Regions from separate parts of the Acidovorax sp. PRC11 genome, predicted to be linked through region 1. Evidence: riboswitches for the same ligand, from Rfam matches in the RefSeq annotation. Region 1 holds a riboswitch; the other holds the start of a gene.

The links. A riboswitch is a leader RNA that binds a small molecule or an ion and turns the genes downstream of it on or off. The one in region 1 is predicted to bind glycine.
Region 2: it holds a riboswitch for glycine, as region 1 does, so the genes downstream of both, Q9R47_RS21320 (D-amino acid dehydrogenase) here and gcvT (glycine cleavage system aminomethyltransferase GcvT) in region 1, are expected to answer to the same signal.

Annotation. Positions count from the first base shown of each region.
Region 1 covers NZ_JAUZUQ010000001.1:84,159-95,074, forward strand. The annotation lists gene Q9R47_RS00375 (amidohydrolase family protein) at 1-422, opposite strand, end outside; gene Q9R47_RS00380 (alpha/beta fold hydrolase) at 517-1,302, opposite strand; gene Q9R47_RS00385 (fumarylacetoacetate hydrolase family protein) at 1,314-2,183, opposite strand; gene Q9R47_RS00390 (AraC family transcriptional regulator) at 2,411-3,319, shown strand; gene Q9R47_RS00395 (Lrp/AsnC family transcriptional regulator) at 3,285-3,743, opposite strand; glycine riboswitch at 4,033-4,130, shown strand; glycine riboswitch at 4,150-4,279, shown strand; gene gcvT (glycine cleavage system aminomethyltransferase GcvT) at 4,344-5,474, shown strand; gene gcvH (glycine cleavage system protein GcvH) at 5,616-5,990, shown strand; gene gcvP (aminomethyl-transferring glycine dehydrogenase) at 6,103-8,994, shown strand; gene Q9R47_RS00415 (FKBP-type peptidyl-prolyl cis-trans isomerase) at 9,042-9,479, shown strand; gene Q9R47_RS00420 (MerR family transcriptional regulator) at 9,495-10,538, shown strand; gene Q9R47_RS00425 (MFS transporter) at 10,558-10,916, shown strand, end outside.
Region 2 covers NZ_JAUZUQ010000026.1:5,578-16,493, reverse strand. The annotation lists gene Q9R47_RS21350 (PQQ-dependent sugar dehydrogenase) at 1-715, opposite strand, end outside; gene Q9R47_RS21345 (hypothetical protein) at 928-1,062, opposite strand; gene Q9R47_RS21340 (tyrosine-protein phosphatase) at 1,318-2,073, shown strand; gene Q9R47_RS21335 (HU family DNA-binding protein) at 2,196-2,699, opposite strand; gene Q9R47_RS21330 (PhaM family polyhydroxyalkanoate granule multifunctional regulatory protein) at 3,001-3,945, shown strand; gene Q9R47_RS21325 (FIST N-terminal domain-containing protein) at 4,001-5,317, shown strand; gene Q9R47_RS21320 (D-amino acid dehydrogenase) at 5,330-6,727, opposite strand; glycine riboswitch at 6,831-6,939, opposite strand; glycine riboswitch at 6,946-7,023, opposite strand; gene Q9R47_RS21315 (peroxidase-related enzyme) at 7,093-8,331, opposite strand; gene Q9R47_RS21310 (NAD(P)/FAD-dependent oxidoreductase) at 8,400-9,935, opposite strand; gene Q9R47_RS21305 (tripartite tricarboxylate transporter substrate binding protein) at 10,155-10,916, opposite strand, start outside.

The DNA.
Region 1 (10,916 bases):
GTGATTTCCTGGGAGCCGGCCAGGTAGCGCGGTCCGGGGAATTCGCCCGCATCGATGGCGTTGCGCAGCACCACGTCGAGTCGGGGCTTGGCGGCGGCCGCGCCGATGGCCGAGGTCCAGCCCATCTCCAGGTAGCGCTTGGCGACGCGTACGCACCAGAGCATGTGCTCCTCGGGCGGCATGAACTGGATGGCCGCGAGCGAGGGCTGGTCGTTCCACGAGAAATGGGTGTGGGCCTCGGTCATGCCGGGCATGAGGAAACGGCCGCGCCCTTCGAACACGCGCGCACCCGCGGTGTCCACCGTCGCGGGAGCGCGCGCCACCCGCACGATCCTGCCGCCATCGACCAGCACGTCGCCGGGATAGGGATCGGCACCGGTGCCGTCGAAGATGCGGACGTTCGTGAATGCATATCGGGTCATGTCTCTCTCCTTCTGCTTTGTGGGGAATGCCCGGCGGAATGCGCGCGGCGGCGCACCCGTTCCGGAAAGGGAATGCAGTCGGTCTGGAAGCCGTTCAGCGCGGCAACCGTGCGTGGAAGCGCTGCAGTTCCTGGATGCAGCGCGCGGGCTGCTCCAGCGTCGTCCAATGGCCGCAGCCGGGCAGCACGGTCACTTCGGCTCCCGCGATGCGCTGCGCCATCTCATCGACGCGCGCTGGCGGCGCCACGCCATCCTGGTCGCCCGTCACCAGCAGCACGGGCACACGCAACTGCTCGATGGGCGCGGACTGCGCTCCGGCCAGCGCCTCGCAGCTGCGGGCGTAGCCCTCGGGCGGCTGGCGCATGACGAGTTCGCGGATGGCAGCCAGCGCCGCCGGGTTGCCGGCCTTGGTTTCCACGCTGGTCGCACCCTGCACGATCGCGTCCGCGATGTCCTGCATGGCCGCGGCGCCCTGCCGCGCGAGTTCGGCGCGCGCGCGTATGCCGGGCCGGCCCGCGTCGGGCGGCGCCACCAGGGGGCCGAACAGCGCCAGCGAGCGCACGCGCTCCGGGTGGGCGGTGGCCAGGTGCTGCGCGACGATGGTGCCCAGCGAATGGGCCACGACGTGCACGGCATCCACCTCCAGTGCAGCCAGCAGCGCGGCCATGCGATCGGCCAGCGCCTCGACGCACAGCGCGCCGTCCGGCAGTCCGGACCGCGCGCTGCCCGGCAGGTCCGGCGCGACGCGACGGAACGGCTGCAGCGCCTGCGCGATGGGCGTCCAGACGTTGGAGGAGCCGCCCAAGCCGTGGATGCAGAGCACCGCCTCGCCGTCACCGGCCATCTCCACGGCCATGCCTTCGATGATGTGTGTCGCCATGGGTCCTCCGGTCAGACAAATGCGTTCTCGATGAAGCCGATGCCGTCGATCTCGACGCGGACGCGATCGCCCGGACGCAGATAGCGCGGTGGCGAGAGGCCCATGCCCACACCGGCCGGCGTGCCCGTGGCGATCACGTCACCCGGGTACAGCGTGATGCCGCGGGAGACGGTTTCGATCAGTGTCGGGATGTCGAAGATCATCTGCTCCGTGGGGCCGTCCTGGCGCAATTCGCCGTTGACCCGGCAGCGCACGCGGGTGCGCGTGCCGTCCAGTGCGTCGGCCGTCACGATCCATGGGCCCATGGGGCAGAAGGTGTCGAACGACTTGCCCATGTCCCACTGCTGGTGGCGCATCTGCACGTCGCGCGCGGTCACGTCGTTGACGATCGTGTAGCCGAAGACATGCTGCAGCGCGTCGGCGCGGGCGATGTTCTTGCCGCCGCGGCCGATCACCACGGCCAGTTCGGCCTCGTAGTCGATCTGCTCGGACACGCCGGCCGGCAACTGCACGGGATCGTGCGGGCCGACCACGCATTCGGGCACTTTGGTGAACACGATCGGCCACGACTCGGGATTGGCGTCGTTGCCCTTGAACACGGATGCCGACAGCTCCTTGGCATGCGCGTGGTAGTTGCGGCCCACGCACCAGACATTGCGCAGCGGCCTGGGCAATGGTGCACGCAAGTGCACGTCGGCTACCGCATGGGTGCGGCCGGTAGCCGGAGGCAGGGGCTTGCCCCGCGCCAGGGCCTGGATGAGCGGCAGCACGCCCAGGGCGGCATCGGCAGCGGAGACGTCGAGTGCGGAGAGAGTCTGCCCGGATGGATCGGCCAGTCCGACCGCGGGAAGCCCGTCCACGATGAAAGCGGCAAGGCGCATGGTTTCTTGCTCCAGAGAGGGTTGCGTATCGGTGCGCCTGCACCGCGGCGGTTGCCGGTGCAGTGCGCGCCCGGTTCCCAATTTATGGGTTCGCCCCCGCGCGCGCTTATCGCGCCGTCGCGCGACATATCAAACAGTCTGATCGCGTCCTAAGGAGATACCCGGGTGGGGGCCAACCCGGCCGCTGCGCGGCCGGAGAATCCCGCCATCGATGGTCGGAGCAGCACATGGCGGAGGCATATGCGTTACACGAAGGGGCATTCGGCACGGCCGTCGTGCTGGAGCTGCGCGCGGACCTCGTGCCGCATGCACACTCCGAGGCACAGCTCGCCTTCTGGCTGGGCGGAACGCGCGCCACCGCGCGCGTAGGAACGCAGCAGGTGGACTACGGCGAGGACACCGCCCTCGGTGTGAACGCGTTCGAGTCGCACGACCTGGCGCTGCACGGCGATGGCGAATCCGCGGTGTTTCTGGCGTTCATGGTGCGCCACGACTGGCTGCAGGAGCGCGCTGCCGCCGCGGGGCGGGGCTTCCGCTTCGCATCGCCACGGCTGCACATCGACGGCGCGCTGCGCAGGGCCTGCTGGCAGGTGCTGGACCTCATCCTCTCCGCGCAGGCGGCCCCTGCGGACATCGACGACCGGGTGGAGGAATTGCTGGTGGCGGCCACGAGCGCCGCGGGGGAGGCGGAGCGCCGGCCCTGCATCGGCGTGGGCGCGTCGCTCGACGCCCGCTTGCGCAACGCCATCGCCCACATGCGCGAGCACGTCTCCAGCAAGGCGACGGTGGACGAGATCGCGGCCCGGGTGGGGCTTTCCCGCGCGCACTTCTTCGCGCTGTTCCGCGACCAGCTCAACACCACGCCACAGGTCTTCTGGAGCGCAGTGCGGGTCGAGGAAGCGATGCGCCGTGTGGGCCTGGGCGCGCCGCTGACCGACGTGGCGCTCGACCTCGGCTTCTCCGCACCCAGCAACTTCTCGCGGTTCTTCAAGGAGCACACGGGCGTGCCGCCCTCGATCTTCCGGCGCGCCGTGCGCACACCCATGCCGGCCACGGTCACCGGCATTCCGCGCCAGGCGGCAGCGGCAGCGGCAGCGCCGCTCAGTCCGCGCGCAGCGGCAGGTCCGCCTTCTTGAGCGTGCGCAGCACGAAGCTCGACCGGCTGTGGCGGATGCCCTTGATCTTGTAGAGCTTCTCGCGCAGCAGGCGCTCGTAGTCGCGCGTGTCCTTCACGACCACGCGCAGCAGGTAGTCGTAATCGCCGGAGACGAGGTGCGCCTCGATCACCTCGGGAATGCTCGCGAGCGTTTCGCCGAACTTCTCCAGCGTATTGTCGGAATGGCTGTCGAGCGTGACCTGCACGAGCACGGTGTCGGCGAGGTCGAGCGCCTGGGCGTTGAGGCGCACGGTGTAGCCCTCGATCACCCCGGCCTCTTCCATCTTGCGGATGCGGCCCCAGCACGGCGAGGGGCTCAGGCCCACGGCCTGGCCGATCTCCTGCAGGCTCGCGCGGGCGTCGTCCTGCAGCACGGCCAGAATTTTTCGGTCGATGCGATCCATGGATGCATTCTGCCGGCAAAGCCGGTTAGGCAGAAGATTTTTCTGCGGAACATGCGGACCTGCAGAAATTCGAAAAATTCGTCGGCCACTCCACCGGCACAATCGTTCCCACAGGGCGCCTCCACCGGGGCGCCAGGCGAATGGCAAGGCCCCGGCCGGTTACCGCCGGCCCGGGGCGCTTGGCACCCCATCACACGGTGCTCCTCCACGCGGCGCCGAGACAGGCACGTGGCGCCAGAACCCGGGCACGGACGAACTTCGCCGCAGGGCCGCCGCACAGCCGTTAGAATCCGCCGGGTCAGGAGAGAGCGCCGCGCCCGCAACGGGTGGCCGGCGCCGCCGAAGGCGCAGGGAATCCCGAACGCTCAGGCAAAAGGACTGGCAAGGCGCCCGCAGGGATGCGGGCGTTTCCCCGGCTGGAGAGAGGCCTGCCCTGCACGGCAGGCCCACCGAAGGAGCAAGCCCGCCACGCGCCGCCCCCAGGCCGCGCGCACGGCGTGGTGAATCTCTCAGGTAAAGCGGACAGCGGGCACAGGCGTGGCGCTTCGATGGCGGCACGCGCGTCGTCCGTCCCCGCTCGCCCGAAAGGCCGCTCCGCCCATGTCCGCCGAATCCGCCCCCCTGCACACCACGCCGCTGCACGCGCTGCACCTCGAACTCGGGGCCCGCATGGTGCCCTTCGCCGGCTATTCCATGCCCGTGCAGTACCCCGCCGGACTGATGGCCGAGCACCTGCACACGCGGCAGGCGGCCGGCCTGTTCGACGTCTCCCACATGGGCCAGCTGCGCCTCGTCGGCCCCGATGCCGCCGCGGCCTTCGAGACGCTGATCCCCGTGGACGTGATCGGCCTCGGCCTCCACAAGCAGCGCTACGGCTTGCTGCTGAACGACGAGGGCGGCATCATCGACGACCTGATGTTCGTGAACCGCGGCGACGACCTGTTCGTGATCGTGAACGGTGCCTGCAAGGCCGGCGACATCGCCCACATCCAGGAGCGCATCGGCGGACGCTGCGAAGTCATTCCCCTGCCCGACCAGGCCCTGCTCGCCCTGCAGGGCCCGCAGGCCGCCGCGGCGCTCGCGCGGCTCGCGCCGGGCACGGCATCGCTGGTGTTCATGACCGGCGGGCGCTTCGAGATCGCCGGCTGCGACTGCTACGTGACACGCAGCGGCTACACGGGTGAGGACGGCTTCGAGATCTCCGTCCCGGCCGCCCAGGCCGAGGCGCTGGCGCGCGCACTGCTCGCGCAGCCCGAGGTGAAGCCGATCGGTCTCGGCGCGCGCAATTCGCTGCGGCTCGAAGCCGGCCTGTGCCTCTACGGCAACGACATCGACACCACCACCACGCCTCCCGAGGCCGCGCTGAACTGGGCGATCCAGAAGGTGCGGCGCACCGGCGGCGCGCGCGCGGGCGGCTTCCCGGGCGCCGACAAGGTGCTCGCGCAGATCGACGACCCGGCGCTGCTGAAGCGCCGCCGCGTGGGCCTGGTGGCGCGCGAGCGCGTGCCCGTGCGCGAGCACACGCCCCTGCAGAGCATTGACGGCGTGGCCATCGGCGAAGTGACCAGTGGCCTGCTGGGCCCGAGCGTGAACCAGCCCGTCGCCATGGGCTATGTGGCGCCCGGGTTCGCAGCCGCCGGCACGGTGGTCCACGCGATCGTGCGCGGCAAGGCGGTGCCGATGGAAGTCAGCCCCATGCCCTTCCTGCCGGCCCGCTACCACCGCGGCTGACCGCGGCGCGCCGCAGTCCGCGCCCGAGGCCTGCCGGCCGCGGCTACAGTCGCCATCGCGTGCCCCTTCCAGGGCCGCACCACCCTTTTTTCGTTTTCCCCGCCGCCTTTTTCCGCGGACCCTTTCTTCCAGGAGCCCCCCATGACCGTCAAATTCTCCCGCGACCACGAGTGGATCAACAGCGCCGACACGGGCGCCGCCGTCGTCGGCATCACCGTCCATGCGCAGGACGCGCTCGGCGACGTGGTGTTCGTCGATCTGCCCGAAGTGGGCAAGACCTTCGCCCAGGGCGAAGTGGCCGGTGTGGTCGAGTCCGTGAAGGCAGCCGCCGACGTGTACATGCCCGTGTCCGGCGAAATCGTCGAGGTGAACGAGGCGCTGCGCGCCGATCCGTCGCTCGCCAACAGCGCGCCGCTGGGCGATGGCTGGTTCTTCAAGGTGCGCCTGTCCGATGCGTCGCAGCTCGACGCGCTCATGGACGAGACGGCCTACACCGAGTTCTCCAAGAACGCCTGACCGGCTCTCGCGGCGGGCGGCGCTGCCCCCCGCCCGCCGCGGTGCGCACCTGCCGGTGCACCGCACCCCTTTTCCTTTTTCCCCCCTCCTTCCGCTGACCGGGATCCCTCCCATGCCCACGTCCACCCTGCCGCCGCTCTCCGCGCTCGAAAACGCCGCCGAATTCCAGCCCCGCCACATCGGCATCGATGCCGCGGACGAGGAGCGCATGCTCTCGGTCATCGGCGAGGCATCGCGCGCGGCGCTGGTGGGCGGCATCGTTCCGGCCTCCATCGCCCGCACCGAGCCGATGGAGCTTCCGCCCGCCGCGACCGAAGCGGCCGCGCTCGCGGAACTGAAGGCGATCGCTTCGAAGAACCGCGTGCTGCGCAGCTTCATCGGCCAGGGCTACTACGGCACGCACACGCCGGGCGTGATCCTGCGCAACATCCTCGAGAACCCCGCCTGGTACACCGCCTACACGCCCTACCAGGCCGAGATCTCGCAGGGCCGCATGGAGGCCCTGGTCAACTTCCAGACGATGGTGTGCGACCTCACGGGCATGCCGATCGCCAACGCCTCGATGCTCGACGAGGCCACGGCCGCGGCCGAGGCCATGACGCTCGCCAAGCGCTCCGTGAAGTCGAAGAGCCAGACGCTCGTCGTCTCGGGCGACACGCATCCGCAGACCATCGAGGTGATCCGCACGCGCGCCGAACCGCTGGGCATCAGCGTGGTGACCGCGAACTCGGAAGCCGAGTGGAACGCCGCGCTCGAGGGCGACTTCTTCGCCGCCGTCATCCAGTACCCCGCCAGCAGCGGCTGGCTCGCCGACTGGAGCGCCGACGTGGAGAAGATCCACGCGAAGCAGGCTGCCGCCATCGTCTGCGCCGACCTGCTGGCGCTCACGCTGCTGGTGCCGCCCGGCGAATGGGGTGCCGACATCGTCGTGGGCAGCACGCAGCGCTTCGGCATGCCGATGGGCGCGGGCGGCCCGCACGCCGCCTTCATGGCCTGCCGCGACGACTTCAAGCGCTCGCTGCCCGGCCGCCTGGTGGGCGTGAGCGTGGACGTGCACGGCCAGCCGGCCTACCGCCTCGCGCTGCAGACGCGCGAGCAGCACATCCGCCGCGAGAAGGCAACCTCCAACATCTGCACGGCGCAGGTGCTGCCGGCGGTGATCGCCAGCATGTATGCGGTCTACCACGGCCCCGAGGGGCTCAAGCGCATCGCCCAGCGCGTGGCGAGCTTCACGGCCATCCTGGCCAAGGGGCTCGTGGCGCTCGGCCATACCGCGCACCATCACGAGTCGGCATTCGACACCCTGTGCCTGCACACGAAGGAGCAGACCGGCGCGCTGCTGGCCCGTGCCGTGGAACGCGGCGCCAACCTGCGCGTGGCCTGGAACGACTACCTCTGCATCTCGCTCGACGAAACCACGACGCGGGCCGACATCGAACTGCTGTGGTCGGTCTTCGCCGCCGACGGGCAGGCCCTGCCGCGCATCGAGGATTTCGCGGACGGGGTGAGCCCGCTGATCCCGGCCGAACTGCTGCGCACGAGCGCCTTCCTCACGCACCCGGTGTTCAACACCCACCATTCCGAGACCGGCATGCTGCGCTACATCCGCCAGCTCTCGGACAAGGACCTGGCGCTCGACCGCAGCATGATCCCGCTGGGCAGCTGCACCATGAAGCTGAACGCCACGAGCGAGATGATCCCGATCACCTGGCCGGAATTCGCGCAGGTGCATCCGTTCGCGCCCGCCGACCAGCTGGAGGGCTACCGCCAGCTCGACGAACAGCTGCGCGCCTGGCTCTGCCAGGCCACGGGCTACGCCGGCATCAGCCTGCAGCCCAATGCCGGATCGCAGGGCGAATACGCGGGCCTGCTGGCGATCCGCGCCTACCATGCGGCGCAGGGCCAGGGCCACCGCAACATCTGCCTGATCCCGAGCAGCGCCCACGGCACCAACCCGGCCAGCGCCCAGATGGTGGGCATGCAGGTGGTGGTGACGGCCTGCGACGCGAACGGCAACGTCGACATGGACGACCTGCGCGCCAAGTGCGAGCAGCACGCCCAGAAGCTCGCCTGCGTGATGATCACCTACCCCAGCACGCACGGCGTGTTCGAGACGCAGGTGAAGGAACTCTGCCAGCTCGTGCACCGCCACGGCGGCCGCGTGTACGTGGACGGCGCCAACATGAACGCCATGGTGGGCGTGGCCGCGCCCGGCGCCTTCGGCGGCGACGTGAGCCACCTGAACCTGCACAAGACCTTCTGCATCCCGCACGGCGGCGGCGGCCCCGGCGTCGGCCCCGTCTGCGTGGTGGAAGACCTCGTGCCCTATCTGCCGGGCCATGCCACGGCCGGCGTGGCGGGCGGCACGGGGGCCGTCAGTGCGGCTCCTCTCGGCAATGCCGCCGTGCTGCCGATCAGCTGGATGTACATCCGCATGATGGGCCCGGACGGCCTGCGCGCCGCCACCGAGACGGCCATCCTCTCGGCCAACTACATCAGCGCGCGCCTGAAGGACCACTACCCCACGCTGTACGCGAGCGCCAACGGCCACGTGGCGCACGAGTGCATCCTGGACCTGCGCGGCTTCAAGGAGACCAGCGGCGTGATGGCCGAGGACGTCGCCAAGCGGCTGATCGACTACGGCTTCCATGCGCCCACGCTGTCCTTCCCCGTGCCCAACACGCTCATGGTGGAGCCCACCGAGAGCGAGACGCTGGCCGAGCTGGACCGCTTCATCAACGCGATGATCGCCATCCGCGGCGAGATCCGCCGGATCGAGCAGGGCGAGTGGCCCCAGGACGACAACCCGCTCAAGAACGCGCCCCACACCGCGCACAGCCTGCTGGGCGGCGAGTGGACGCACCCCTACCCGCGCGAGGCCGCGGCCTATCCGGTCGCGGCGCTGCGCCAGGCCAAGTACTGGTCGCCCGTGGGCCGGGTGGACAACGTCTACGGCGACCGCAACCTGTTCTGCAGCTGCGTGCCGGTGTCCGACTTCGCGTGAGAACGCGCGCGGGCTACCATCGCATCTTTTGACCGGAGACCCGAACCGTGAAGAAGTCCCTGCTGCCCGTCCTCGCCGCCGTCCTGCTGGCCGGTACCGCCTGCGCCCAGAAACCGGCGGGCGCCCCGGCGGAGTCCGCCGCGAAGGCGCCCGTGACCACCGCGAGTGGCCTGGTGTATGAGTCGATCAAGGAAGGCACGGGCGAATCGCCCAAGGCCACCGACGTGGTGAAGGTGCACTACCGCGGCACGTTCCTGGACGGCAAGGAGTTCGACAGTTCCTACAAGCGCGGCGAGCCCACCGAGTTCCCGCTCAACCGCGTGATTCCCTGCTGGACCGAGGGCGTGCAGCGCATGAAGCCGGGCGGCAAGGCCCTGCTGACCTGCCCGCCCGCCATCGCCTACGGCGCGGCCGGCGCGGGCGGCGTGATCCCGCCGAACGCCACGCTGCGCTTCGAGGTCGAACTCGTGTCCGTGCGCCGCTGAAGCAAGGTCCCGGGCGTGCAGTGGCTCCGCGTGGGCGAACTGGCGCGCCGCACCGGCCTGACGGTGCGGGCGCTGCACCACTACGACGAAATCGGCCTGCTGGCGCCTTCCGGACGCTCGGGCTCCGGCTATCGCCTCTACAGCGAGGCAGACGTGCGGCGGCTGCATGCCATCCAGACGCTGCGCCACCTCGGGCTGCCGCTCGGCGACATCGCCGGACTGCTGGAGGACGGCGGTCCGGACCCCGGGCACCTCATCGCGCAACAGATCGAGTCGCTGGACCGGCAGATCGCCCAGGCCGCCGAACTGCGTGCGCGGCTGTCCCTGCTGCGCGACGGCCTGATGACCGGATCTGCGCCCAGCATGGGCGATTGGCTCGATTCGCTGGCGCTGATGGCCACCTACGGCAAACATTTCAGCGCGGCCGAACTGCAGTGGATCTTCCGCAACTGGAAGCGCATCGAGGCCGACTGGCTCGTGGTGCGCGATCTCGTGCGCGGCGCGATGGACCGCAGGCTGCCGGCCGATGACCCACATGTGCAGCAGCTCGCCCACCGCTGGATGGACCTCATGCTCCACTGGATGGAGGGCGACATGGACCTGCTGGAGCGCTGGGGGCACATGTTCCGCACCGAACCGGGCGCGCAGGGCCGCAATCACGCACCGCCGGGCGACATGATCGCGTACATCGAGGCGGCGATCGACCTGCGCATGGAGCGTCTGCTGCGGCACGTCGACATGGCGGACCTGCGCCGCATGGGCCATGTTCCCTACACCGAATGGGCGGCCCTCGAAGCCGACGTGCAGGCGCTGATGGACCGGCGGCGGCCCCCGTCCTGCGACGAAGCCGCGGCGGCGGTCCGGCGCTGGAGTGCTCTGTTCGACACGCTGTGCGGCCACGACCCGGACCTGCGGCGCAAGCTGCTCGCGGCCTCGGCCGCCGAGCCGCTGCTGCGCGCGGGCGCGCCGCTCGGCCCGGCCGTACGGGCCTATCTGGAGACCGCCGCCCTGGCGTCTGCGCAACGGCACCCGGCACCGCTTGACCCTCACGCAACGTGAGGCTCGATATTCGGGGCCCATGACATCCGCTCCGACCTCCTCCCCTTCCGGTGCCCCGGCGCCCCTGTCGCGCAACCGGGATTTCCGCTGGCTCACGGCCAGCTCGGCCCTGTCGCTGCTCGGTGACCAGTTCTCGCTGATAGCCCTGCCCTGGCTGGTGCTGCAGAACACGGACGACACGCGTGTGCTGGGTACCGTACTGGCCCTCACCAGCGTGCCCCGGGCCCTGTTCATACTTGCAGGCGGCGCCATCGTGGACAGGCACTCCCCGCTGCGCATCCTGCGCACCACGCGCTGGCTGAACGCCGGGCTGACCGGCCTGCTGGCCCTGCTGGTCCTGGCCGGCCCGTGCCCGCTCTGGGCGCTGTACGCACTGTC
Region 2 (10,916 bases), on a different contig from region 1:
AGCCGTGGTCGAAGCCGTAGAGCACGCCGGTGCGCGGATGCCAGCCGAAGCCGATGGTGTTGCGCAGCCCCTGCGCCACCACTTCGCGGCCCGAGCCGTCCGGGCGCATGCGCAGCATCGTGGCCGATTCGCCGTTGGTCTCGCGGCAGTTGTTGCAGGTGGAGCCCACGGTGAGGTAGAGCCAGCCGTCGGGCCCGAAGGCGATCGTGCGGTTGGGGTGCTGGCCCGCATCGGGCAGGTCGTCGGCGAGGATGCGCGGCGCCGAGAGCGTGCCGTCCGGCTGCACGTCGGCCACGAGCAGTTTCTTGTCGGTGACGAGGTAGAGCTTGCCGTCGCGCAGCGCGAGGCCGTGCGCGTACTTCGCGTTCTGCAGCACCACCTTCTGCTGGTCCGCGCGGCCGTCGCCGTCGCTGTCGCGCAGCCACAGCACGTCTCCCTGCTCGCGGCGGCTGGCGTACACGTCGCCATTGGGCGCGACGGCCAGCCAGCGCACGTTGTTCAGGTCCTTGGCGAACACCGAGACCTTGAAGCCGGCGGGCACGCGCAATTGGCCGAGCAGCGATTCCTCGAAACGCACGGGCGTGGGTTCGAGCACGCCGCCCGTCACGGTGGTGGGGCCGTCGCCGGGCGGGAGCTGCGCCTGCGCGGCGAGGCTGCAGGCAGCAAGGGCCAGGGCGGCGGCGCCTGTGCGGCGCTGGAGGATTCTTGAGGGCATGGATCGGCTCGCTGGTGGGCCCACCGATCGGTGGGCTGGTGGCTGCGGGGTGCCTGCTGGCCCACACATTCTTCGAGCCGTTGCCGGGTGCGCCGGGTCAGCGGTGAGCCCCCTGCGGTGTAGGAACAACCGCGCTTGCCGCGCGGTGTCGTAACCATCGGTGAGCGATAGGAGGCAGACGTGCTGATGGTCTGGCAGGGCAGTAAACGTGCTCAGTAGGGCCCCGCGGGCGGGCTGGCCGGTGCTGGCGCGGGCGATGGCGGCGGAGCGGGCGGAAGGTCGCCGGGCGGGCGCGGCAGCTCGTCGGGCACCTGGTGCAGGGGATGTTCGGCGGGATCGGTGGCCATGGGGACTCCTCGGGTGATGCTGGGGGCGTGGGGGCGTGGGGGCGTGGGGGCGGGCGGGTGCGCAGGACCACTATGCGCGCTGGCGGTGAAGCGCCCGCGTAGGATCGCAGCGCGATGCGCCGGCGGCAGGGAAGGCGGCGCATCGCGTACGCGTGGCCGCAGGCGGTGCATGGGGCGGCCGGCCGGAGGGCCACCTGGCACGCCCGGGACACGCACGTTCACGCGGCGTGCACACGGCTCGCATACAGTGTCGCCATGGACGATGCGACCTATTCCCGATCCCTCAACCTCTCCGGTGCCACCAACTTCCGCGACCTCGGCGGCTATGCGGGTCAGGACGGGCGGCGCGTGCGCTGGCGGCGCATCTTCCGCTCCGACCACCTGGCAGGGCTGACCCCGGAAGACGCGAAGGCGATCGCGGAACTGGGGCTGCGCCGCGCGGTGGACTTCCGCGGCGCGCACGAGCGCGCCACGCTGCCGTATGCCTTGCCCGATGTCGCCTACCACGCGCTCTCGATCGAGCCGACGGTGGTGCAGCGCGCGAAGGACATGGCGCTGTCGGGGCATGAGATCACGCCCGCCATCGCGGTGGCGCTGATGCAGGACACCTACCGCGATTTCGTGGCGCACAACGCGCCGGAGTTCGCGGCGCTGTTCGCGCACCTGCTGGAGAGCGACGTGCCGCTCGTCTTCCACTGCACTGCCGGCAAGGACCGCACGGGCTTCGCGGCCGCGATGATCCTGCTGGCCCTGGGCGTGCCGCGCGACGTGGTGATGCAGGACTATCTGCTCACCAACGGTCTTTACCGTCGCCCCGCGCTGCTGCACGGCACGGCGCCCGACGAGGTGCTCAACGTGCTGTGGCGCGTGCAGGAGGACTTCCTGGAGGCGGCGCTGGACGCGGTGGAGGCCGACCACGGCGGCGTGGACCGCTACCTCGAGCGCTGCCTCGGCGTGGGGGCCGCGGAGCGCGAACGGCTCGCGCAGCTCTACCTGCAGCCGCCCGGCTGACGCGGGGCTCGATGCGCGTCAGCCCGGCGCGCGCGGGCAAAGAAAAAGCCGGTGCAGTGCACCGGCTTTTTCGTTCGAAGCGCCTGGCAGCCGCGGCTGCAGGGCTTTCTTTCACGCAGCGATCAGAGCGTTGCGTCCTTGAGCTTCTTCAGCGCGCGGGTCTTGATCTTGACCGAAGCGGGCTTGGCGGGGAACCAGCGCTCTTCGCCCGTGAACGGGTCCTTGCCGAAGCGCTTCTTCTTGGCGGGCACTTGCTGCAGGCCGATCTTCATCAGGCCGGGCAGCGTGAATTCGCCGGAGCCCTTCTTGTGCACGGAGCCGAGGATCGCGGATTCCAGCGCGGCCATCACGGCCTTGGCGGCCTTGGGCTCGACACCGGCCTGCTCGGCCAGGTGGGCGATCAGCGAGGTCTTGGTGAACGTGCCCTTCAGGGGCTTGAGCGCTGCGGGCGCGGCGGCGGTCTTGGCGGCAGCGGCCTTGGGGGCAGCGGCCTTGGGGGTTGCAGCAGCCTTCTTCGCGGGAGCGGCCTTCTTGGCCGGTGCCGATGCCGGAGCCGCGGCCTTCTTCACCGCGGGAGTGGCCGCCTTCTTGGCCGGGGCGGAAGCGGTTTTCTTTGCAGTTGCCATGGTGTCGGTTTTCTCGTGTTGAGTATTGAAGTTCCAGACGGGCTGGTCGGCGGATTCTAGGGCGTTTGCCGGCCCGTGGCGCGGGTTGCACGCGCTTTTGCCGCTGCGCAGGGCCTGCAGCCTCGTTTTCGATGTGGCTCGCGCCGCTGCGCGGTGCCCGCGCGCAATGCCTGAGAAACCCGCGTGGATGCCGGGGATGGCCGCGTTGGAGGGGCCGCGCAATCGCGTTAAGCTGCCGCTACGCACACGCCACGCGTACCCACCCCTTCTTTCGCATCCGCACCGAACGAGGAGCCATGCCATGAGCACCAGCCACACCAGCCCGCCCGCCGGCGACACGTCCCCTTTCGGCTTCGGCCGCTTCGTGCCGGGCTTCGATTTCCTCCAGAACCTGGCCAAGGGCGCCACGGCCGGCATGCCGCAGATGCCCTCGCTCTCGGGCTGGGTGGCGCCCACGATCAGCGTGGAAGAGCTGGAGAAACGCATCGAGGAATTGAAGGCGGTGCAGTTCTGGCTGGACCAGAACTCCCGCGCCCTGAGCGCCACCGTGCAGGCGCTGGAAGTGCAGAAGATGACGCTGGCCACGCTGCAGGGCATGAACGTGGCGATGGGCGATCTCGCCAAGGCGTTCACGCCGCAGCCGCCGTCGCCATCGCAGGACCACCGCGCGCAGGCCGCGCCCGCGCCTGCTCCGGCCCCTGCCGCACAGGCACCCCGGCCCGATCCGTTCGCGCGCCCGCAGGCGGCGCAGGCGCCCTCCGCCGCGCCGTCCGCTCCGGGTGGCGAGCCGGCGGGTGCGCCGGCACAGGGTGCCGCGGGTGCGGGCACCGCCTCCGCGCCCGGCGTGGTGGACCCGATGCAGTGGTGGACCGCGCTCACCAGCCAGTTCCAGCAGATCGCGGCCAATGCGATGAGCGACGTGTCGAAACTGCCCGCGATGGACGCGACGCGCGGCATGGCGGCCGAAGCGCTGAAGACGGCCACCGACATGGCGACGCAGTTCGCGGCGCAGGGCATGCAGGGCATGCAGGAGGCCGCGCGCAAGACCTCCGGTGTGCCGGCCGACTCCGCGCAAGGGAGCCGGGGAGCGGCGGCGCGCGGCGCGAAACGCGCGGCCCCGGAAGGCACGCAGGCCGAGCCGGACGCGCCGCCGGCCACCAAGCCGCGCGCGAAGAAAACGCCGGCCGCGGATGCACCGCCTGCGGCCGGTGCGCGCCGTGCCGCCGGCCCCAGGAACCGTTCCTGAAGGCGCGGCGCATCCGCCCATCTCCCGTCCACGGCCCAATTCCTTTTCCTTCCCCATGAAGCTCTTCCCGAACGGCCACGCCACCCATCCGCAATGGCGCATGGCCGCCGCGCTGGTGCTGGCGCAGCTGCGCGCGCAGATGGCCCTGCCGCACTACGCCAGCGCCCCTGCGCTGGGGCTGGTCTACATCACCGACCATTACGCGGACGAGGCCGAGCCGCTGCTCGACTTCCTGTCCGCCGAACTGCCCGAGGTGACCGACTGGAGCGGCACGGTGGGCGTGGGCGTGGCCGCGAACAACGCGGAGTATTTCGACGAGCCGGCGCTGTCCGTGATGCTGCTGGACCTGCCGGCGGACCGGTTTCGCGTGTTCTCCGGCGTGGCGCCGCTGTCGCGCGGCGGTGCGGCGGGCGGTGGTTTCGTGCCGCACACCGCGCTGGTGCACGCCGACGGCGACACGCCGGACCTCGCCGAACTGATCGCGGAGATGTCGGACCGCACGGAGTCGGGCTACCTGTTCGGCGGCATCGCGGCGAGCCGCGGGCGCAGCGTGCAGTTCGCGGTGGGCGGCGACGGCAACATCGCGGGACAGGGCGCCGCGCGGGGCGTGTTCGGCGGCGGTCTCTCGGGGGTGGCGTTCAGCCGCAACGTGGGCATGCTGTCGCGCGTGACGCAGGGCTGCCAGCCGGTGGCGCCGTTCGCGCGCATCACGCGCGCGCAGGACAACGTGGTGCTCGAACTGGACGGCGAGCCCGCGCTCGACGTGCTGCTGCGCACGCTCGGCATCACGCTGGAGGGCGATCCGCAGCCCGCGCTGCGGGCGCTGCGCGCGACGCTGGCGGGGCTGGTGGACGAGGGCGCGCGGCCCACGGGTCGCACGGGCCACTTCGGGACGGACGTGCGCGTGCGGCACCTCGTGGGGCTCGATCCGATGCGCCAGGGCGTGGCGCTCGCCGACAAGGTGGAAGAGGGCATGCAGCTCGCGTTCTGCCAGCGCAACGTGGCGGCGGCGCGCGCCGACCTGATGCGCATCTGCGCGGAGATCCGCGAAGAGCTGGCGCCGGAGGCGGAGCCGGCCGCGCCGCCGCCGCTGGCCGGCAGCGAGCGCGCGGCGCTCATGCAGGCGCTGGCGAATGCCACCGACGGCATGCCCGAGCGCACGATCGCGGGCGCGATCTACGTGAGCTGCTCGGGCCGCGGCGGCCCGCATTTCGGCGGGCCGGGGGCCGAGCTGCAGATCGTGCGGCACGCCCTGGGCGACGTGCCGCTGGTGGGGTTCTTCGCCGGCGGCGAGATCGCCCACCACCGGCTCTACGGCTACACGGGCGTGCTCACCGTGTTCACCTGCGACGGCCTGCCCGCCAGCCGCTGACCCGCCGGCCCCTCAGGCCAGCGCCGGCACGGCGGCGGTGCCGCGCGGCATGCCGGTGAAGGCGAAATCGACCTCGGGCACGAGGCCGCTCACGATGTCGGCGATCGCGCGGCCGGAACCGCAGGCATGCGTCCAGCCGAGCGTGCCGTGGCCGGTGTTGAGAAACAGGTTGGGCAGCTTGGTGCGTCCGATCAGCGGCACGTTGCTCGGCGTCGCAGGGCGCAGGCCGGACCAGAACCGCGCCTGCGCGGTGTCGCCCGCGCCGGGGAAGAGCTGCTCCACGCGCCGCACGATGGCCTCGCAGCGCACCGGGTTCAGGTCGCGGCCGTAGCCGTTCAGTTCGGCCGTCCCGGCGATGCGCATCACGTCGCGCGCCGGCTGGCCATCCTGCGCGGGGCGCGTGTAGCGCGAGAAGACCAGCTTGTATTCGTCGTCCGTCAGGCTCACCTCGTAGGCCGCGGCGGGGTCGCGCACCGGGATCGTGGCCGAATAGCCCTTGGCCGGGTAGATCGGCAGGCGCAGGCCCAGCGGCTCCGCCAGCAGCGGGCTGAACGAGCCCATGGCGAGCACGTAGGCGTCGCTGCGCACGCGCTCGTAGCGGCCTTCTGCGTCGGTGATCTCGACATGGTCGATGGCGCCGCCCGCGGTGCGCAGCGCGGTGACGTGGCAGCCCATGCGGAAGCGCACGCCATGGGCTTCGGCGACCTGCGCCAGCGCGCGCGTGAAGGCATTGGCGTCGCCCGATTCGTCCTCGGCCGTGTAGGTGGCGCCGGCCAGCCGGGGGCGGATGGCGGCGAGGGCCGGCTCCAGCCGCACGGCCTCGTCGGCGCTGACCACGCGGCGCTCGCAGCCGAGCGCGCGCATCTGCTCTGCGGGTGCGAGGGCGGCGTCGAACTCTTTCTGGCTGGTGTAGAAGTGCAGGATACCCTGCGTGCGCTGGTCGTACTGCAGGCCCATGTCGCGGCGCAGCTGCTGCAGCGTGGCGCGGCTGTAGGTGCCCAGGCGCACGATCTGCTCGATGTTGTGGCGCGTGCGCGCCGGCGTGCATTCGCGCAGGAACTGCAGGCCCCAGAGCCACTGTCGTGCATCCGCGCGCAGGCGGAACAGCAGCGGGGCATCTTCCTTGCCCAGCCACTGCAGCAGCTTCAGCGGAGCGCCGGGATTGGCCCAGGGCTCGGCGTGGCTCACCGAGATCTGCCCGCCGTTGGCGAAGCTGGTTTCCGCGCCGGGCGTGGCTTGGCGGTCGATGACGGTCACTTCGTGGCCGAGCTGGCGCAGGAAATGGGCGGAGGTGGTGCCGAGCAGGCCGGCGCCGAGGACGGTAACGCGCATGGTTCGAATGCCTTTCCATGCGGACCGGACCACGGCGGCAGGAACACGCCGCACGGCGATGCCGCGCGAGGCTCCCATGCCGCGGGCGGGCCCGCATCGGGGGGCCGGGCCCTGCGGCGGCGGGTGCTGGGGTGCGTGCCATCGGATGGCGAACAGCAACCTATGGCCGCAAGGCCTGGCTGCCGCTCCCCCTGTCCTCGGTACCTGAGAGATTCACCCTGCGCGACCGCCGCGCGGGGTTTGCTCCTTCGGTGCGCCACGTGGCGTGGCGGCTCTCCAGACGGCTGTGTGGTGGTGCAGTACGGGACCTGAGCGTGTATGGGAGTTTGCGCCTTCGGTGGAACGTCGGCGGTGCCGGCCGTTCGCTCTCCTGCGGGGCGGATCGTAACAGCGAAGCCGCGCGGCGCAAAGCAAAAGCGCCTGGACGCCGCGGCGGCGGGCCGTCAGCCGGCGGATGGGAAGACGGCTTCGCCGAGGTTCAGCATCAGCCGGTTGGCCCAGGCGAACAGCGCGGCGGCGTGCAGCGCGTCGAGGATTTCCAGGTCCGACAGGCCCGCGGCGCGCAGCGGGGCCAGGTGCTGCGGACCGAAGCCGCCGGGCGTGCGCGTGAGCGCGGCGCTGGCCTGCACGATGGCGCGCTCGCGCGGGTTCGTGCCGGCGGTGTCGGGGTCTTCGAAGATCTGCGCCATCACGTCGTTGCGCTTGGCCAGTTGCTCGAAGCGCTGCGCATGCACCGAGGCGCAGTACACGCAGCCGTTCACGCGCGACACCACGGTGCTGGCCACCTCGCGCTCCGCGCGGTTCAGGCCGCCGGGCGCGTACATGATCGCGTTGAAGGCCTGCGAGCGCTCGGACAGCACCTGGGGCTGGTGCACCAGCAGCAGGTAGAAATCCGATGTGCGGGCCTTGGGGTGGCTGAGGTCGAGTACCGCCTGTTGTTCGGTGCTGGCCTGCTGCGGATCGACCACGGGCAGCCAGGCCTTCCAGTCCAGCGTCTCGCTCGTGTAGCCCGCCACGCGCAGCGGCTGGCCGGGCGGGGGCAGGTTGGCGGGATGGACGAAGGGGGCGTCGCTGGCGAACGGCGCGGACGTCGACGTGCCCGGGTCGCCGCTCGCCTCGGGGGCGTGCAGGGCATCGAGGGCGGCCACGCCGGCCACCACGCGCAGCTGGTAGGTCACGAAGCCCACGAGCTGCGCGATGAGGACGGCATCCGGCGTGGAGAGGCCCGCGGCCGGCAGCGCGAGCAGTGCATCGCGGTCGCTGCGTGCGGGCTCCAGAGCCAGCGTGCGTGCGAAGCGCGCGGCGGCCTGCAGGCGCGGCTCTGCATCGCCGAAGCCCGGGATGCCGGCCACGTCGCTGGCTTCGCCGGTGTCGTCCAGCAGGGCCTGCAGCGCGGGTGGCACGGGGGCGCCGGCCGTTTCCAGGCGGGTGCGGTAGTGCGCGGCCAGGGCCGGCACGCCGCTCACGCGCGCCACGTCGTGCGCGATCGCCAGCCGCTCGGCCGGAGTGAAGGCGCCGGGCAGGGTGCCGGCGAAGAGCGCTTCCTCGCAGGCCTGCGTGGCCGTGGCGACTTTGTCGCGCTCGTGGCGTACCGCATAGGCGGAGCGGCCCGGCGCCAGGCCGGCGGCCTGGTCGATGGTGTCGTGGGAGGGTGGGGGTGCAATAGTGCTCGGCGTGGTCATGTCGTGGGAGGGGGAATGCGGTCGTTGAGGAAGGCACCGCGCTCGCGGTGCCGCGTCGGGCCCGGGTGTCAGCGGGCGGGGGCGGCAGTGGAGCCGGAAGGCGCTGGCGCGGAAGAGGAGGGCGCAGCCGCGCCCGCCGGCGCGATGACGCGCTGCGCGGTGTCCGCGGGCGTCCACTCGTCGCCCAGCAGTTCGGGCTCGGCATAGGCCTGCAGCGCCGCGAAATGGTGCTCCACGTCCTCGCGGTAGAACAGGCCTGCGAGCCCGCCGGCCAGGCGCCGTGCGCCGTCGCTGATGGCGGGGATGTCGCCCGAGATGGTGCCGTGCGAGAGCGCGGCGGGGTAGCAGAAGCAGTGGATGCGGTCCAGGCCCGGGCAGTCGCCGGGCACCTTCTCCTGGAACTCGAACAGCGGCCCCAGGTCCGGCGAGTCGCGCAGTTCCGCGTCCTCCTCGCCGGGCGGCGGCGTGTAGCGCGTGCCCCAGGTGCGCACGTGCGGCGCGATGGCAGTGAACTCGGGCTTTTGCTGCCAGTCGATCGCGAAGCCGGTGGAGAGGATCAGGAAGTCGAACGCGAAGGTGCCGCGCGCGGTGTCCACGTGCAGCGCCTCGGGCGTGTCGTGCACGCGCTGCACGGCGCAGCCGAAGTGGAAGAAGGCATTCGGATGCCGCGACACGCGCAGCGTGCTGCCGTGCGGCGGCGGCACCTGCTGGGCGCCGATGTAGTGGCGCAGCCGCCATTTCCAGACGTCGGGCAGCAGGGAATGGCCGTGCACGAGGCCGGGCACGCCGGAGCCCTTGGACTTGTTGATGCGCGGCATTTCGGCGCGGCGCGCGATCAGGTCCACGCTGGCCGCGCCGTTCTCGAGCGCGGTGGCGGCGCTGTCCATGGCCGAGGAGCCCATGCCGATCACGCCCACGCGCAGGCCCTGCAGCGTGCGGTAATCGAGCACGTCGGACGAGTGCGCCCAGCGCGTGCGCGGCACGCCCTCCATGAAGGCCGGAATCTGCGGACCGCCGAGGCCGTCGCGCCCGGTGGCCAGCACCACGCGGCGCGCGAACCAGGTCGTGGCGGTGTCGGCGCCATCCGCGCGCACGTCCACCTCGACCAGCCCGTCGGCCCGCGGGCGCAGTGCGGTCACGGCATGGCCGTTGCGCACGTCGGCCCGCGTCACGCGGCGGTACCAGCGCAGGTAGTCCATCCACTGCAGGCGCGGGATCTTGTCGAGCGCGGACCAGGCCGCGTCGCCCCACTGCGCCTCGAACCACGCGCGGAAGGTGAGCGACGGCACGCCCAGCGCCGGGCCGGTGAGCTCCTTGGGCGAGCGCAGCGTCTCCATGCGCGCCGTGGTGGCCCAGGGGCCTTCGTGGTCCGCCGGCGCACGGTCCAGCAGCACCGCCGCGATGCCCTGCTGCGCCAGCGCCATGCTCGCGGCCAGGCCCGCCTGGCCCGCGCCGATGATGAGCACGTCCACCACCGGCCGCCCGCCGTGCATGCGCTGCGGCAGCCACGGCTTCGCGTGCCAGTTCAGGGTCAGCAGATCGTGCTGCAGCCGTTGTTCCAGCGCGGCCAGCCCGGCCGCGCCCAGAGAAGAAGAAAGAGCCATGGGAAAGATTGTTGCAGGAGGCAGCGAGGCGTTGAGGCCGCGCGATGGAATGCCATGACAACGCAAGCGCCTCGTCAAGGCATTGAAAACCGGCGCGGCCCAAGACCAGTAACCCCCGCGGAACTGGCTCCGCCAGGCCGCAGGGGGTGCCCCCCTTCCCGAGGCGCGCAGCGCCACGAGAGAAGGGGGGAGCGGCAAAGCCGCTCAGGGGGTTGATCCCTAGTCAACGCTGATCTTCGCGTCCTTCACCACCTGCGCCCATTTCGCGCGGTCCTGGTGCACCGTCCGGGCGAATTGTTCCGGCGTCTCGATGCGCACGGTGTTGCCCTGCGATTCGAAGCGCTGGCGCACCTCGGGCTGCTCCAGCACCTCGCGCAGGGCGGTGTTCAGCTTGTGCACGATGGCCGGGTCGGTGCCCTTGGGCGCGAAGATGCCGAACCAGATCGAGCTGTCGAAGCCCTGGGTGCCGGGCAGGCCGCTCGCGGCGATCGGCGGCACCTCCTTCACCGCGGCCACCGGCTTCGCGGTGGTCACGCCCAGCAGGCGCACCTTGCCGGCCTTGTAGTGCGGCAGCACGGTCTGCACCTGGTTCATGATGCAGCAGGTCTCTCCGCGCACCACCGACGTGATGGCTTCCGGGCCGCCCTTGTAGGGCACGTGCACCATGTTCAGGCCCAGGCGCGCGTTGAATTCGGCGAACGCCATGTGCGTGCCGGCGCCGTTGCCGGTCGAGGCGTAGTTGTACTTGCCGGGGTTCGCCTTCACGATGTCGACGAATTCCTTCAGCGTCTTCGCGTCGATCACGTTCGGGTTGATGGTGAGCACGTTCGAGACGTCGATGAGCGTGCCCACGGGCGCGAAGTCGGCCTCCACGTCGAACGGCAGCTTCTTGTAGAGCGCGGCATTGCTGCCGTGCGTGGCCGCCGTGCCGAAGGCGAGGGTGTAGCCGTCGGGTTTGGCGCGGGCGACGTACTCGCTGGC